3 regions of the Pseudovibrio sp. W64 genome follow, and region 2 is predicted to be linked to each of the others. Evidence: predicted binding sites of a transcription regulator. Region 2 holds the regulator's gene; each other region holds the start of a gene.
The links. Region 2 encodes PhoB, which activates phosphate uptake and scavenging genes when phosphate is short. Its sites were predicted from a motif close to TGTCATNNANCTGTCAT; they were not measured.

Region 1 (4,284 bases), on a different contig from region 2:
TTGCCACCTACACTGCGAATGCCTTCAGCAGCCTTCAGGTCACAGTTCTCATTCACCTCAGAAAACTGCTTAGCGAGTGCACCAATTGTATGCGTTGTCACCGCAATCACAGCTGCAACCGGACTTGGCCCAAAAATCAGAACCAGCAACAGCGCAATCACAATCTCTGGAAATGCGCGAAAAATATCCATCACCCGGCGCATCGCAGCAACGGCAAGCCGATTGCTCACCAAGTTACGGCTGGCAACGAAACTCAGCGCCCCACCCAGAAAGAATGCCAGAAGAGTTGAGACCAAGGCGATGTTGACGGTCTCGATTAAGTACGGAAGATATTGAAGAACAAGTGCGAAGAGCCCAACCAGCCCTTCCTCATAAGCACCAATGAACAACTCAGCCGGATAATCAAAGAATTTACCCAAGCCGGTCCAAAAGCCACCAGAATTTGCTTGGTCCGCAACAAACAAGCCACCGAAGATGCTCAGGACACAAAGGCCGAGCAGAGAAAGAGTATATAGCGTTCGGCGCCGGGCAACACGCTCATAGGCCTGAGAAATCTCGGCCAGACGGGAAGCTTCGGCAAGCGCCAGATGAGCGGCCACTTCAACATCCTCCAAACAGGGAAATGATGAGAGCCACCACGGCCCCCATAAAGAAAGGGCGCGGTCAGATCCGCGCCCCTTTACTACTCTGAGAATTAGTTAGCTTTTTTTGCTTCGATCTTACGGCGACGCGCTTCAACAATGGTCTTGTAAAAATCGTGGTTCACTTCCACAAAGTCAGCGTACTCACCACCCTGTGCGGAGTAGAAGCACTCGGTGTTATCAGTCACCATAGACTTCAACGAGGCAACAACCTTCTGCTTTACGTCGGATGGAAGCGACTTACGTACAACAAGCGGACCATTAGGGATCAGCGGAGACTGCCAGACCTGAACCAGATCAGACATATCAACCATGCCTTTATCTACCATCTTACGCAGGTTACCAGAGGTGTAGCCCTCTTCCCATTCACCAACACCAGATGCCCAGGTGACACCGCCGTCAACATCGCCATTCAAAACGGCAAGAACGTTCTGCTCGTGTCCACCAGAGAACTGCATAGAGGCAAAGTACTCTTTCAAGTTCAGGCCCATATCGTCAAACGCAACAGAAGGAACCAGATAACCGGAGGTGGAGTTAGGGTCAGCAAAGCCCATCCGCTTGCCCTTCATGTCTTCCAGCGTTTCAATGCCAGAATCTGCACGAGCAACCAAAACAGAATAATAGCCTGTTGCGCCATCTGTCTGCTTGGTGGTCAGCACTGGCTCAACTGCATCAGGAGCTGACAGGTAAACAGCAGAGTAACCGGAAGCGCCAAGCTCGGCATAATCCAGGTTACCACCCTTCAGGCCTTCAATAGTGCCAGCATAATCAGCTGCCGGGAAAAGCTTGACAGGAACACCCAGCAGCTTTTCAAAACGGTCAACCAGACACTGGTTGGAACGAAGACGATCCGCCTCATTCTCACCACCAAGAATACCAATGCGGAATTCAGTGATTTTCTCTTCAGCCAGAGCCATAGGCGCAGCAAGAAGGGTTGTGCTAACAGCAAGAGCTGCAGCGACTTTACCGATGATTTTCATCAGAGCACTCCAATATCAGAATATAAATCTAAACCCGCTGCTATTCGGCAGCAGAGACAACAGGCGAAGCATCGCCTTTCGCCAGTTCCAGGGCAGCGATTTTTGCACCTTCGCTACCCAGAGAAGTTGAGGTCATCCCCTCCTCAAAACTGTCGTCAGCACCGTAGATCTCACGGGCTACTGCGGTAGAAAGCTCATCCGGTTTCCCATCAAAAACAATCTCACCATCACGCATGCCAATCACGCGGTCACAGTAATTACGGGCAGTATCAAGAGTATGGAGATTACAAATAACTGTCAGGCCATCTTCCGTGTTGATCGCCTTAAGAGCGTCCATCACCACCTGCGCATTCATCGGATCCAGCGAAGCAATCGGCTCATCGGCCAAAAGCATTTTCGGTTCCTGCATAAGAGCACGAGCAATCGCAACACGCTGTTGCTGACCACCAGAAAGATTTTCCGCCCTTTTCAAAGCCGTTTCAGCAATACCAAGTCTTTCAAGTTTCAGCAGAGCCTGAACCCGCTCTTCACGAGTGAACAGCTTGAGCATGCTGGAAACTGTTCCATGCGCATTCAGGCGACCCAACATAACGTTGGTTAAAACATCAAGGCGAGGAACCAGGTTGAACTGCTGAAAGATCATCGCGCAATCACGCTGCCAGCGGCGCTTATACGCCCCCTGCAAGGCAAGCACATCAACACCATCAACAAGGACACGCCCGTCGGTTGCCGGGGTAAGTCTGTTGATCATCCGCAGCAACGTGGATTTACCCGCACCAGAACGACCAATAATGCCGATCATCTGAGGCTTCTCAACAATGAAGCTCGCCCCTTTGACAGCAACATGCGCGCCAAATTCTTTTCTAACGCTTTCAAACTGGATCAAGAGCTCAACCCCGGTACCTATTAAAATTTAACGTAATAGGCACACGCGATTGTTACAGCGAAATGACGCTCACTTACAAAGCAACCCCGTCAAAAAACCGTCACACCCCACCTCCCCCACATAGCTGGCAAAACGAGCATTACATTACGTTTCTATGACAGAAGGAAAAGCCAACCGGCTTTCAAACCAAGGTGTCGAAACTCTGCTTTTCAGGGAATCAAAAACCATCGATTGAACGCTAAGCACTCTAAATACTCAGTAGGGCTGAACACCTAACTTCTGAAAGCATCGACATTTAAAAAGCAAATGGGCGGTACTGTTAGGTACCGCCCATTCGAATATAAATTAGTGCTGTTTGCCAGCTGCTAGGTCTAAGGCCGCTATCCTGCGATTAGACCCTAGAAGTGAACTGACTTCGCAGCAGCAGGTTTCTGGAGTGGTGGGGCGAACTTGGTGAGGTCGATGCCTTCCACTGCTGCCTTGTACTCATCCATGTTTGGAGTTCTGCCGAGGATTGCGGAAAGAACAACAACCGGAGTGGACGCCAGCAGGGATTCACCCTTCTTCTCAGAGGAATCTTCTACCACACGGCCCTGGAACAGGCGGGTAGAGGTTGCCAGAACGGTATCACCCTTAGCAGCCTTCTCCTGGTTACCCATGCAAAGGTTACAGCCAGGACGCTCCAGGTACATAATGTTTTCGTATTCGGTACGTGCTTTTGCTTTTGGCAGTGCATCATCGAATTCGAAACCGGAGTACTTCTGCAAGATCTCCCAGTCGCCTTCTGCCTTCAGCTCATCAATAATGTTGTAGGTTGGCGCTGCAACAACAAGCGGAGCATTGAACTCGACCTTACCGCCGTCTTTCTCAAGGTTCTTGAGCATCTGAGCAACAATCTTCATGTCGCCTTTGTGCACCATGCAGGAACCAACGAAGCCCAGATCAACCTTCTTGTCACCACCGTAGTAGGAAACAGGACGGATGGTGTCGTGGGTGTAACGCTTGGAAACGTCATCATTGTTTACGTCAGGATCAGCGATCATTGGCTCATCGATCTGGTCCAGATCGACAACAACCTCAGCAAAGTACTTCGCGTTGTCATCAGGTGTCAGCGCAGCTTTCTCGCCAGACTTGATTTCTGCAATGCGTTTGTCTGCTTTATCGATCAGGCCTTGAAGAACTTTGGCATCATTTTCCATGCCTTTGTCGATCATGATCTGAATGCGGCTCTTCGCAATCTCAAGTGATTCAACCAGAGTGTCATCCTGAGAAATACAGATGGAAGCTTTTGCCTTCATCTCAGCAGTCCAGTCAGTGAACGTGAACGCCTGGTCAGCAAGCAAGGTTCCGATGTGAACCTCAATAATGCGACCCTGGAAGACGTTATCGCCAAACTGCTTCAGCATCTGAGACTGTGTTGCATGCACCACATCGCGGAAATCCATGTGGTTTTTCATGGTGCCTTTGAAAGTCACCTTCACAGATTCAGGGATCGGCATGGTGGCTTCACCAGTTGCCAGTGCCAGCGCCACGGTGCCGGAATCTGCACCAAACGCAACGCCTTTGGACATACGGGTGTGGCTATCGCCACCGATAATGATCGCCCAATCATCAATGGTGATGTCGTTCAACACCTTATGGATCACGTCTGTCATGGCGTGGTAGACGCCTTTTGGATCGCGCGCGGTGATCAGGCCAAACTTGTTCATGAACTTCATGAGTTTTGGAATGTTAGCCTGCGCTTTCAAATCCCAAACAGATGCAGTGTGACAACCGG
Region 2 (4,284 bases):
ATTGTGTTTGGTCTGCTTGGTCTGGCGGTGTTCCTCAACGTCTTTGGATTACCGAGATCGGCACCCGTTGTTGGCGGTATGGTGCTGGCGCTCATGACCCTGCCAACCATCATCATCGCCTCCCGTGCAGCGCTTCAGGCCGTGCCACCAAGCATTCGCGAAGCCGCGCTCGGCGTCGGAGCCTCCCGCTTGCAGGCCGTGTTCCATCATGTGCTGCCACTGGCAATGCCGGGCATCCTGACCGGAACCATCATCGGCATGGCACAGGCACTGGGTGAGACCGCACCACTTCTCATGATCGGCATGGTGGCCTTCATTGTAGACATCCCGGCAAGTCCGGTTGATCCCTCTACCGTGCTGCCCGTGCAGATCTTCATGTGGGCAGACTTCCCGGAGCCTGCTTTCCAGCAGAAAACCTCTGCCGCGATCATGGTGCTGCTCGGCTTCCTGATCTCGATGAATGCAATCGCAATCGTCCTTCGTAAACGTTTTGAGCGCCGCTGGTGATTTGAAAGGCAAGATCATGGCATTGGAAATGACCACAGACACCGAGAGTGCAATGGATACAACAATGAGCGCCCCTCCAGCCGTTTCAGCTGAAGGCGAAACACTCAAGATGCGTGGCCGCGATGTAAAAGTGTTTTACGGCGACAAGCAGGCCCTTCATGGTGTTGATCTGGATGTCCGCAAAAATCAGGTGACCGCGCTGATCGGCCCGTCCGGTTGCGGCAAGTCCACCTTCCTGCGCTGTCTGAACCGCATGAACGACACCATCGACATCTGCCGCGTGCAAGGCGATATTCTCCTCGACAATGACGATGTCTATGACCCGCGCATTGATGTGGTGGAACTGCGGGCCCGTGTTGGCATGGTGTTCCAGAAGCCCAACCCGTTCCCAAAATCAATCTTTGAGAACGTGGCCTACGGCCCACGCATCCATGGTCTGGCACAAGGCAAGTCGGATCTGGAAGATATCGTCGCAAGTTCCCTGCAGCGTGCAGGTTTGTTTGAAGAAGTGAAAGACCGTCTGGACGAGCCAGGCACAGGCCTTTCCGGTGGTCAGCAGCAGCGTTTGTGCATCGCGCGCGCAATCGCTGTGTCTCCGGAAGTGATCCTGATGGATGAGCCGTGTTCTGCGCTCGACCCGATTGCCACCGCGAAAGTGGAAGAGCTGATGGACGAACTGCGCCAGAACTACACCATCGTCATCGTAACCCACTCCATGCAGCAGGCCGCACGTGTATCCCAGCGCACCGCGTTCTTCCATCTGGGTAATCTGGTGGAAGAGGGGCTGACCAACGACATCTTCACCAACCCAAAAGACCAGCGCACGCAGGATTACATCACAGGCCGTTTTGGTTAAAAATAAAAGAGCGGTACTCTAAGGAGATATCCGATGAAAGATCATATTGTCTCTTCCTTCAATGAAGAGCTGAAAGAACTGGCCGGACGTGTCGTTGAAATGGGCGGACTGGCAGAAACCCTGGTTCACGACGCTGTCACTGCACTGCTGAGACAGGACCGCGAACTGGCAACCCGCACCATCGCCGCCGACCAGCGCCTGGACAACATGCAGGCCGAGCTGGAAGAGCTGTGCATCTCCGTGATCGCACGCCGCCAGCCAATGGCAAGCGATCTGCGCGACATCATCGCCGCCATGCGCATCTCCAACGATCTGGAGCGCGTCGGTGACATGGCCAAGAACATCGGCAAGCGGACGCTGGCGATTGAATCTGAGTTCAACAACAAGCAGCTCGCTGTTGGTGTTGAGCACATGTCTGATCTGGCGCTTGAGCAGCTCAAAGCCGTTCTGGATGCCTACACCTCTGGCGATCTTGAGGTTGTCCAGCGCGTACATGTTCGCGATGACGAAGTGGATGCGCTTTATACAAGCCTGTTCCGTCAGCTGCTCACCTACATGATGGAAGACCCGCGCTCCATCACCATGTGCGCGCACTTGTTGTTCTGCGCAAAGAATATTGAGCGCATCGGTGATCATGCAACCAATATCGCAGAAAACATCTACTACATGATCTCCGGAAGCCACCTTCCAACAGATCGTCCAAAGACGGACGAGCTGGCGCAGAGCACAACCGTGTAGAGTGTGTTCACTTATAACGAGCAGAACACACGCAATTGCTTTATAAGAGAAGGTGCAAAGAGAGCACTTTAATATGCCTAAGATACTGATTGTAGAAGACGAAGAACCGCTAAGCCTGCTGCTGCGCTATAACCTTGAAGCAGAGGGCTACACTGTTGACGTGTGCGCAAGAGGAGATGAGGCGGAAGTCCTGCTGCAGGAAAGCCAGCCGGACCTGCTGTTGCTGGACTGGATGCTTCCGGGCCTCTCTGGCATCGAGCTTTGCCGTCGTTTGCGGGCACGCTCAGAAACCGAGCGCATGCCGATTATCATGCTCACAGCGCGCGGTGAAGAATCCGAGCGCATCCGCGGTCTGGCAACCGGGGCCGACGATTATGTCGTCAAACCGTTCTCCGTTCCGGAACTTATGGCCCGTGTTCGTGCGATCTTCCGCCGTGCATTGCCAGAAGTTGTTTCCACAATGCTCAAGTCTGGCGACATTGAGCTCGACCGCGAAACCCACCGCGTGCGCAGAACAGGCCGCGAAATCCACCTCGGCCCCACAGAATACCGCCTGCTGGAGTTCCTCATGAGCGCACCGGGCCGCGTTTACTCCCGTGAACAGCTGCTGGATGGTGTCTGGGGCCATGATGTCTACGTAGATGAGCGCACCGTGGACGTCCACGTAGGCCGCCTGCGCAAAGCCATCAACAAAGGCCGCATGAAAGACCCGATCCGCACCGTTCGCGGCGCCGGATACGCTTTCAACGACCAGTTCGCTGTTGGGTAATTGATCTCTGCTATATGCGCATTGTGAAACTGCATCTCCCTTCCAGAGGTGCAGAATAAAAACAATGCGGATAACAAATGATAATCAAGACGGTTGATCGAGCGACCGCTCATATCTACGACAATCTCTGTCAGGCCTATGAGGCAGAGTTCTCACCTCTCACACACAAACATCCAAACGCGGATGGTTTGTTTGCCAAAGACACGCTCCTTGAAGGCAACATCACCGGCTATCTGGCTTTAAATGATGATATCCCGGCCGGGTTAGCTGCAATCAAGCGGCAAGATCATCACGACTTTGAAGTCTGCGAGTTTTACGTGGTGCCAGTGTTCCGCAGACATAAACTAGGACAGCGTTTTGCCGCTGCGTTGTTTGATCAAATGCCCGGTCACTGGCAGATCAAGCAGATTGAAGGCGCTGATCAGGCCATTGCCTTTTGGCGTTCCGTTATCAGCACTTACACCTCAGGCCAATTTTTGGAAGAAAACTATACGGACCCATACTGGGGCGCCGTCACCCGCCAAACCTTTAAAGCTCACTAGTTCTCAGGCCAGAGCGACAAGCGTCAGATCAGAACGACACGCAAACGGCAAAAAGCCGGGCTTTGGACCCGGCTCAATACGTTGCTTTTTCAGCTCAAATTAGCTTGCGCGGCGGTTGCGGCGGTCGCTGACGGGCTGATAGGCAATGCTGCGGTGATGCGCACAATAAGGTGTGCCTGCATCTGACTGGCGCCCACAGAAATAGAAGTCATCAGAACTCGGATCACCAATCGGCCACTTACAGGTGCGTTCATTCAAAGTCAGGATGGAGGCGCGTTCTGAAACCGGAATAAAGAGATCGGAGGTTGGGACTGGAGAAATTTCTGGTTGGATAGCTTCAATCGGTTCAACTTTAAGGGCGTTGGCACCGGCTATCGTTGGCTGAATTTGTCGGGGACTTGGGGAAGGCGCAACAGCTGCAATCGCTTCAGCCACTGTTGGTTTGGTTGAGGTGACGACCCTTGCCGCTGGGGCAGGTGCCTTTCTCGTTTTGGTTGCACCACCTCCCGATTTGGCGCGACCTGAAAGACCAAGGCGATGAACCTTACCAATCACCGCATTACGGGTTACATTGCCAAGTTCCCCCGCGATTTGACTGGCGCTTAACCCGTCTGCCCAAAGTTTGGTTAGTAACTCTACACGTTCTGCTGTCCAGCTCATTAAAGGGCCCCGTCTTCCTTCAGTGGCGCGCAAAACAGCATTCGCTCAGTTCGGACGCATCCGAAAGTGCCGCTTACCTGAGCGTGTGTGCTTGCAGCGTTCAGTAACTACGAGATGGTGTATAACTCTTGTCACACAGTACTATATGGGCGTTGATACGAGCAATAACCTCAAAGAATTGAGGTGGGGAAGACTCTGGTTTTCCCCAGAAT
Region 3 (4,284 bases), on a different contig from region 2:
GTGCCTGTGCCAAAGAATGGATCAAGGATCACATCGCCCTGGTTTGAAGTGGAGAGCAGCACGCGGTAAAGCAGGCTCTCCGGCTTCTGAGTTGGATGCACTTTGTCGCCGTTGTCGTCCTTCAGGCGTTCGTGACCAGTGCAGATAGGCAGCACCCAGTCAGACCGCATCTGAAGATCGTCGTTAAACGTCTTCATCGCATCGTAGTTAAAGGTCGGCTTGCTCTCTTGTGAAGGGCAGGCCCAGATGAGCGTCTCATGAGCATTAGTAAAACGTTTGCCACGGAAGTTCGGCATCGGGTTTGTTTTCAGCCAAACCACATCATTGTTGATCCAGAACCCAAGGTCCTGCATCACCGCACCAACGCGGAAAATGTTGTGATAAGAGCCAATAACCCAGATGGACCCGTTTGGCTTCAACACGCGGCGAACCGCTTGCAGCCAAGCACGAGTGAACTCATCATAAGCTTTAAAGCTGGAGAACTGATCCCAGTGATCATCGCAGGCATCTACCTTCGAATGATCAGGTCTGTGCAGATCTCCGCCCAGCTGTAGGTTATAAGGGGGATCGGCGAAAACCACATCCACGCTGTTGTCAGGAAGCTTGTTCAAAGCCTCAACACAGTCGCCCTTAATAATTGTATCAAGCCAGTCTGGCTTGGTGGAAATGTGGGGTGCCATCAAGGACACCCCTTCTTTACGCTGTACTCTCATTGCGACGCAACACCTCACGCAATTCATGAGTGCTATGGTTACCCACTATGGTAAACCAGAGGTTAATAGTGGATATCTTTTATTCTTTTAGAATCAACGCTTTATTTACAGATTCGAATATTCGTCTCGAAGTTAACCCTCATTAATATTCGGCCGCAGATTCCCTTGGGGTAGAGGTTTATGAGGAGTTAAAATGGCGAAAATAGAGACCCTAAATATTTTTTTGAGAGTCAAGCTTTTTTGCTGGCTAAAAAGAACAAGGTAAACGCACTGCGGGGACAGCGGGCAAATCGGTTAACGAGTGTGGCAGGGCTTACGCTGCGGACAGCGCAAAAAAAAGCGCGCCATGTAAAGCGCGCTTCCAAATTGCAAATCAGTGCAAGAGAGGGGCTTACTCAATCCCCATGCAATTGGCGTAGAACGTGACTGTCGCTGGCCAGTCAGAAAACACACCGCTCACCTTCACATCCTGTGCCAGCACATCCAGCAGTTCATAAACGCTGCCTTCGCTGGTGATCGCATCATTGATGCTGCGATAATACCAGCCGCCTTTGTTGTGAGAGAGCAGGCCAGAGCGCTCCAGCGTCCAGGTAAAGATCTTGATGCCAGCCTCATTCGCAGCCTTTGCATAAGCCGACGGCACGATCTTCCCGTCATCCAGAGTGACAAGCATCCAGAGAGGAGGGGAGATATAGTTCACGCCCATCTCTTTCAACTCAGCCATGGACGGCTTGAAACTGGTTGGATCAGATGTGTCAAAGCCCTGCATGCGGAAGCGGCCATCAAGGAACACAGCCTGCTTTCCAAACTCAGGCTCATTCTTGATCCAGTACAGCACATCATCCAAAAAGAAGGACTGCGGATAAACGTCAGAAGCCGGAATACCTGCTGCTTTATACTCTTCAATCAGCTTCTGAGCGAAATCTTCCTGAGTGAACCCGTCAAACGGCATCTTCACGCTCGGGCGCTTCAACTCCGGCGTAAATTTAACGCCTTGTTCTTTGAAGAGCTCAATGGACTGAGCATGGGTCATCAAAGTGCCGCCAGCACCAGCTGCCGCATAAAGGTCTGTGCGCCAGTCAGCTGTGCCTTTCAGGAAGTCCTCAACCGTTGTTGCAGCTGGATTAGAGGCGTCCATCTTGCCGGTGAGACCTTGGAACTCCGCCAATGTGATCTCAGAGGTTCTGCACTCTGCCGTTGCTTTCTCGCCATTGGCAGCAGCAGTAAACGGAGCAACACACGTGCTTGCCAGATCAGTCGCGAGGATATCTGTGGTGGTCGCCAGATCATTTTGAGAATGACGGCAGACCAGCTCCTTATCCTTGGTGAAGGTAACATCACATTCCTGCACCCCCGCACCCATCACAGCTGCAGCTTGATAAGACTCTAAAGTATGCTCAGGAAACTGCAGGGGAGCCCCACGGTGCCCGATCGTGAAACTGGAAGCCTTTGCAGGATTGCCGATACAGGCGCGCAACTTATCCTTCAACGGGCTCTCTTGCATCTGCTCAACGAGAAAAGCAGGCCGCGGCCCCAACTGGGCAGCTTGTGCGCTCACAGTAAGGCAGGTGCCAGCCACCAAACCAAGCGCAGCAGTACGAACAAAGTGCATAAAAAGATCCCTCCCGATCATCTGAAGCGTAGTCCTGCAAAGTGCCTCTAGAACTCGCCCATGCAATTTTCAGGATAGTTTTACAGAATAAACTGAAGGAGATAAGGGTAAATATGTAGCTATGAATCTCAATTCTGTGTGCAGAGCTGAAACTGACGCTGCGTGAAAATATCCTCACTCGCTAAAAAATAAACCATATTTGTCCGCAGTTTGTCTTGACCCTGTCGTAAACATCCCTCAGATATATAGTGACACGAAAGAGGAGAAACCGAACGTGTCGACTATATCCGATAGCGACGTTGTGATGGAAAGCCGTTCCATCCGTACGCCTGAGACAATTCCCCCACAATCCTTTAAAGATGCCAGTGAAGCTGTTGCGCACCTGATCTATCTGTTTGATCGGGCGACTGACTTTCTACGTGAGAATTTTAAAGAGGCTGCACAGGGCAGCATGTCGGAAACCCGGGTCAGAGCATTTTACCCGGAACTGCGATTTGAAGTTTCCAGCCACATCCGCGTTGATACGCGCCTGTCCTATGGCTTTGTGGCGAGGCCTGGCAAATACAAAACCACAGTCACCCGGCCTGATCTGTTTAAGAACTACCTGGAACATCAGATTGATCTCCTGATCAAAAACCACGGCCTTGAAGTGGTGATCGCTGAAAGTGATCAGCCGATCCCGCTGCATTTTGCCTTTTATGATGGCGCACACGTGGAAGGCGCTTTGCCATCCAGCGAAGAGCGCCCGCTGCGTGATGTGTTTGATGTGCCGGATCTTGCCGTCATGGATGATGCTATCTCCAATGGCACCTACCGTTCAAAAGATGGCTTTGAGCCGCTGGCGCCGTTTACGGCTCCGCGCGTGGATTACTCCCTGCATCGCTTGCAGCACTACACCGCAACCGCGCCGCGCTATTTCCAGAACTTCGTGCTCTTCACAAACTATCAGTTCTACATTGATGGCTTTGCGCAGATGGCAAAAGAGCTGATCAATGATCCGGAGAGCGGATATGTAGCCTTTGTCGAGCCGGGCAATCTCATCACCTACGCAGGTGATAAAGAGCCGCGCGAAGGTGTGGCCCCGCCGCGCCTGCCACAAATGCCAGCCTATCACCTGCTGCGGGAGGACAACTCCGGTATCACCATGGTGAACATCGGTGTTGGCCCGTCCAACGCAAAAACCATCACCGACCACATTGCAGTGCTTCGCCCACATGCCTGGTTGATGCTCGGCCACTGCGCTGGGCTCAGAAGCAGCCAGCAGCTCGGTGATTACGTACTGGCTCATGGTTATGTACGTGAAGACAAGGTGCTGGATGCTGACCTGCCAACATGGGTTCCAATCCCGCCTCTGGCAGAAGTACAGGTCGCGCTGGAAGATGCCGTTGAAAAGACCACCGGTTACAGCGGCTATGACCTGAAGCGGGTGATGCGCACAGGAACCGTAGCCTCCATCGATAACCGCAACTGGGAACTGCGCGACCACCGCGAGCCGGTGCAGCGTTTCTCCCAGTCCCGTGCGATCGCGCTGGATATGGAATCTGCAACCATCGCTGCCAACGGTTTCCGCTTCCGCGTTCCTTATGGAACCTTGCTCTGCGTATCAGACAAGCCGCTGCATGGGGAATTGAAGCTGCCCGGCATGGCGACAGACTTCTACCGGACGCAAGTGAACCAGCATCTGGAAATTGGTGTGAAGACCATGGAGGTCCTGAGGGAAATGCCGTTGGAACGGCTCCACTCTCGCAAACTCCGCAGCTTCATGGAAACCGCATTCCAATAAGCACCAATCAGCATTTGTAAAAACAAGAAAAGCCGGGCTCAGACCCGGCTTTTTGCTGCGCACTCAAATCACACCGCCGGCCTTCAACGCTTTCATCATCACTGTTGGCAGGGCTTCTCCCTCAAGCTCATCTGGTGCTGACCACCAATATCCATCAGGTTCATCATAATGGGCTG

Region 1: phnC (phosphonate ABC transporter ATP-binding protein) is a predicted target of PhoB. The motif match lies at 2,651-2,667, and genes of this name have one in related genera.
Region 3: PsW64_RS01120 (glycerophosphodiester phosphodiesterase family protein) is a predicted target of PhoB. The motif match lies at 2,537-2,553, and genes of this name have one in related genera.

What each region holds. Positions count from the first base shown of each region.
Region 1 is NZ_LMCI01000043.1:318,072-322,355, forward strand. Features, by position in the region: gene phnE (phosphonate ABC transporter, permease protein PhnE) at 1-599, opposite strand, end outside; gene phnD (phosphonate ABC transporter substrate-binding protein) at 695-1,621, opposite strand; gene phnC (phosphonate ABC transporter ATP-binding protein) at 1,662-2,507, opposite strand; gene PsW64_RS25555 (bifunctional aconitate hydratase 2/2-methylisocitrate dehydratase) at 2,906-4,284, opposite strand, start outside.
Region 2 is NZ_LMCI01000001.1:119,772-124,055, reverse strand. Features, by position in the region: gene pstA (phosphate ABC transporter permease PstA) at 1-507, shown strand, start outside; gene pstB (phosphate ABC transporter ATP-binding protein PstB) at 572-1,363, shown strand; gene phoU (phosphate signaling complex protein PhoU) at 1,397-2,101, shown strand; gene phoB (phosphate regulon transcriptional regulator PhoB) at 2,175-2,870, shown strand; gene PsW64_RS00600 (GNAT family N-acetyltransferase) at 2,948-3,412, shown strand; gene PsW64_RS00595 (GcrA family cell cycle regulator) at 3,512-4,072, opposite strand.
Region 3 is NZ_LMCI01000002.1:60,790-65,073, reverse strand. Features, by position in the region: gene PsW64_RS01125 (site-specific DNA-methyltransferase) at 1-680, opposite strand, end outside; gene PsW64_RS01120 (glycerophosphodiester phosphodiesterase family protein) at 1,105-2,325, opposite strand; gene PsW64_RS01115 (AMP nucleosidase) at 2,630-4,108, shown strand; gene mutY (A/G-specific adenine glycosylase) at 4,172-4,284, opposite strand, start outside.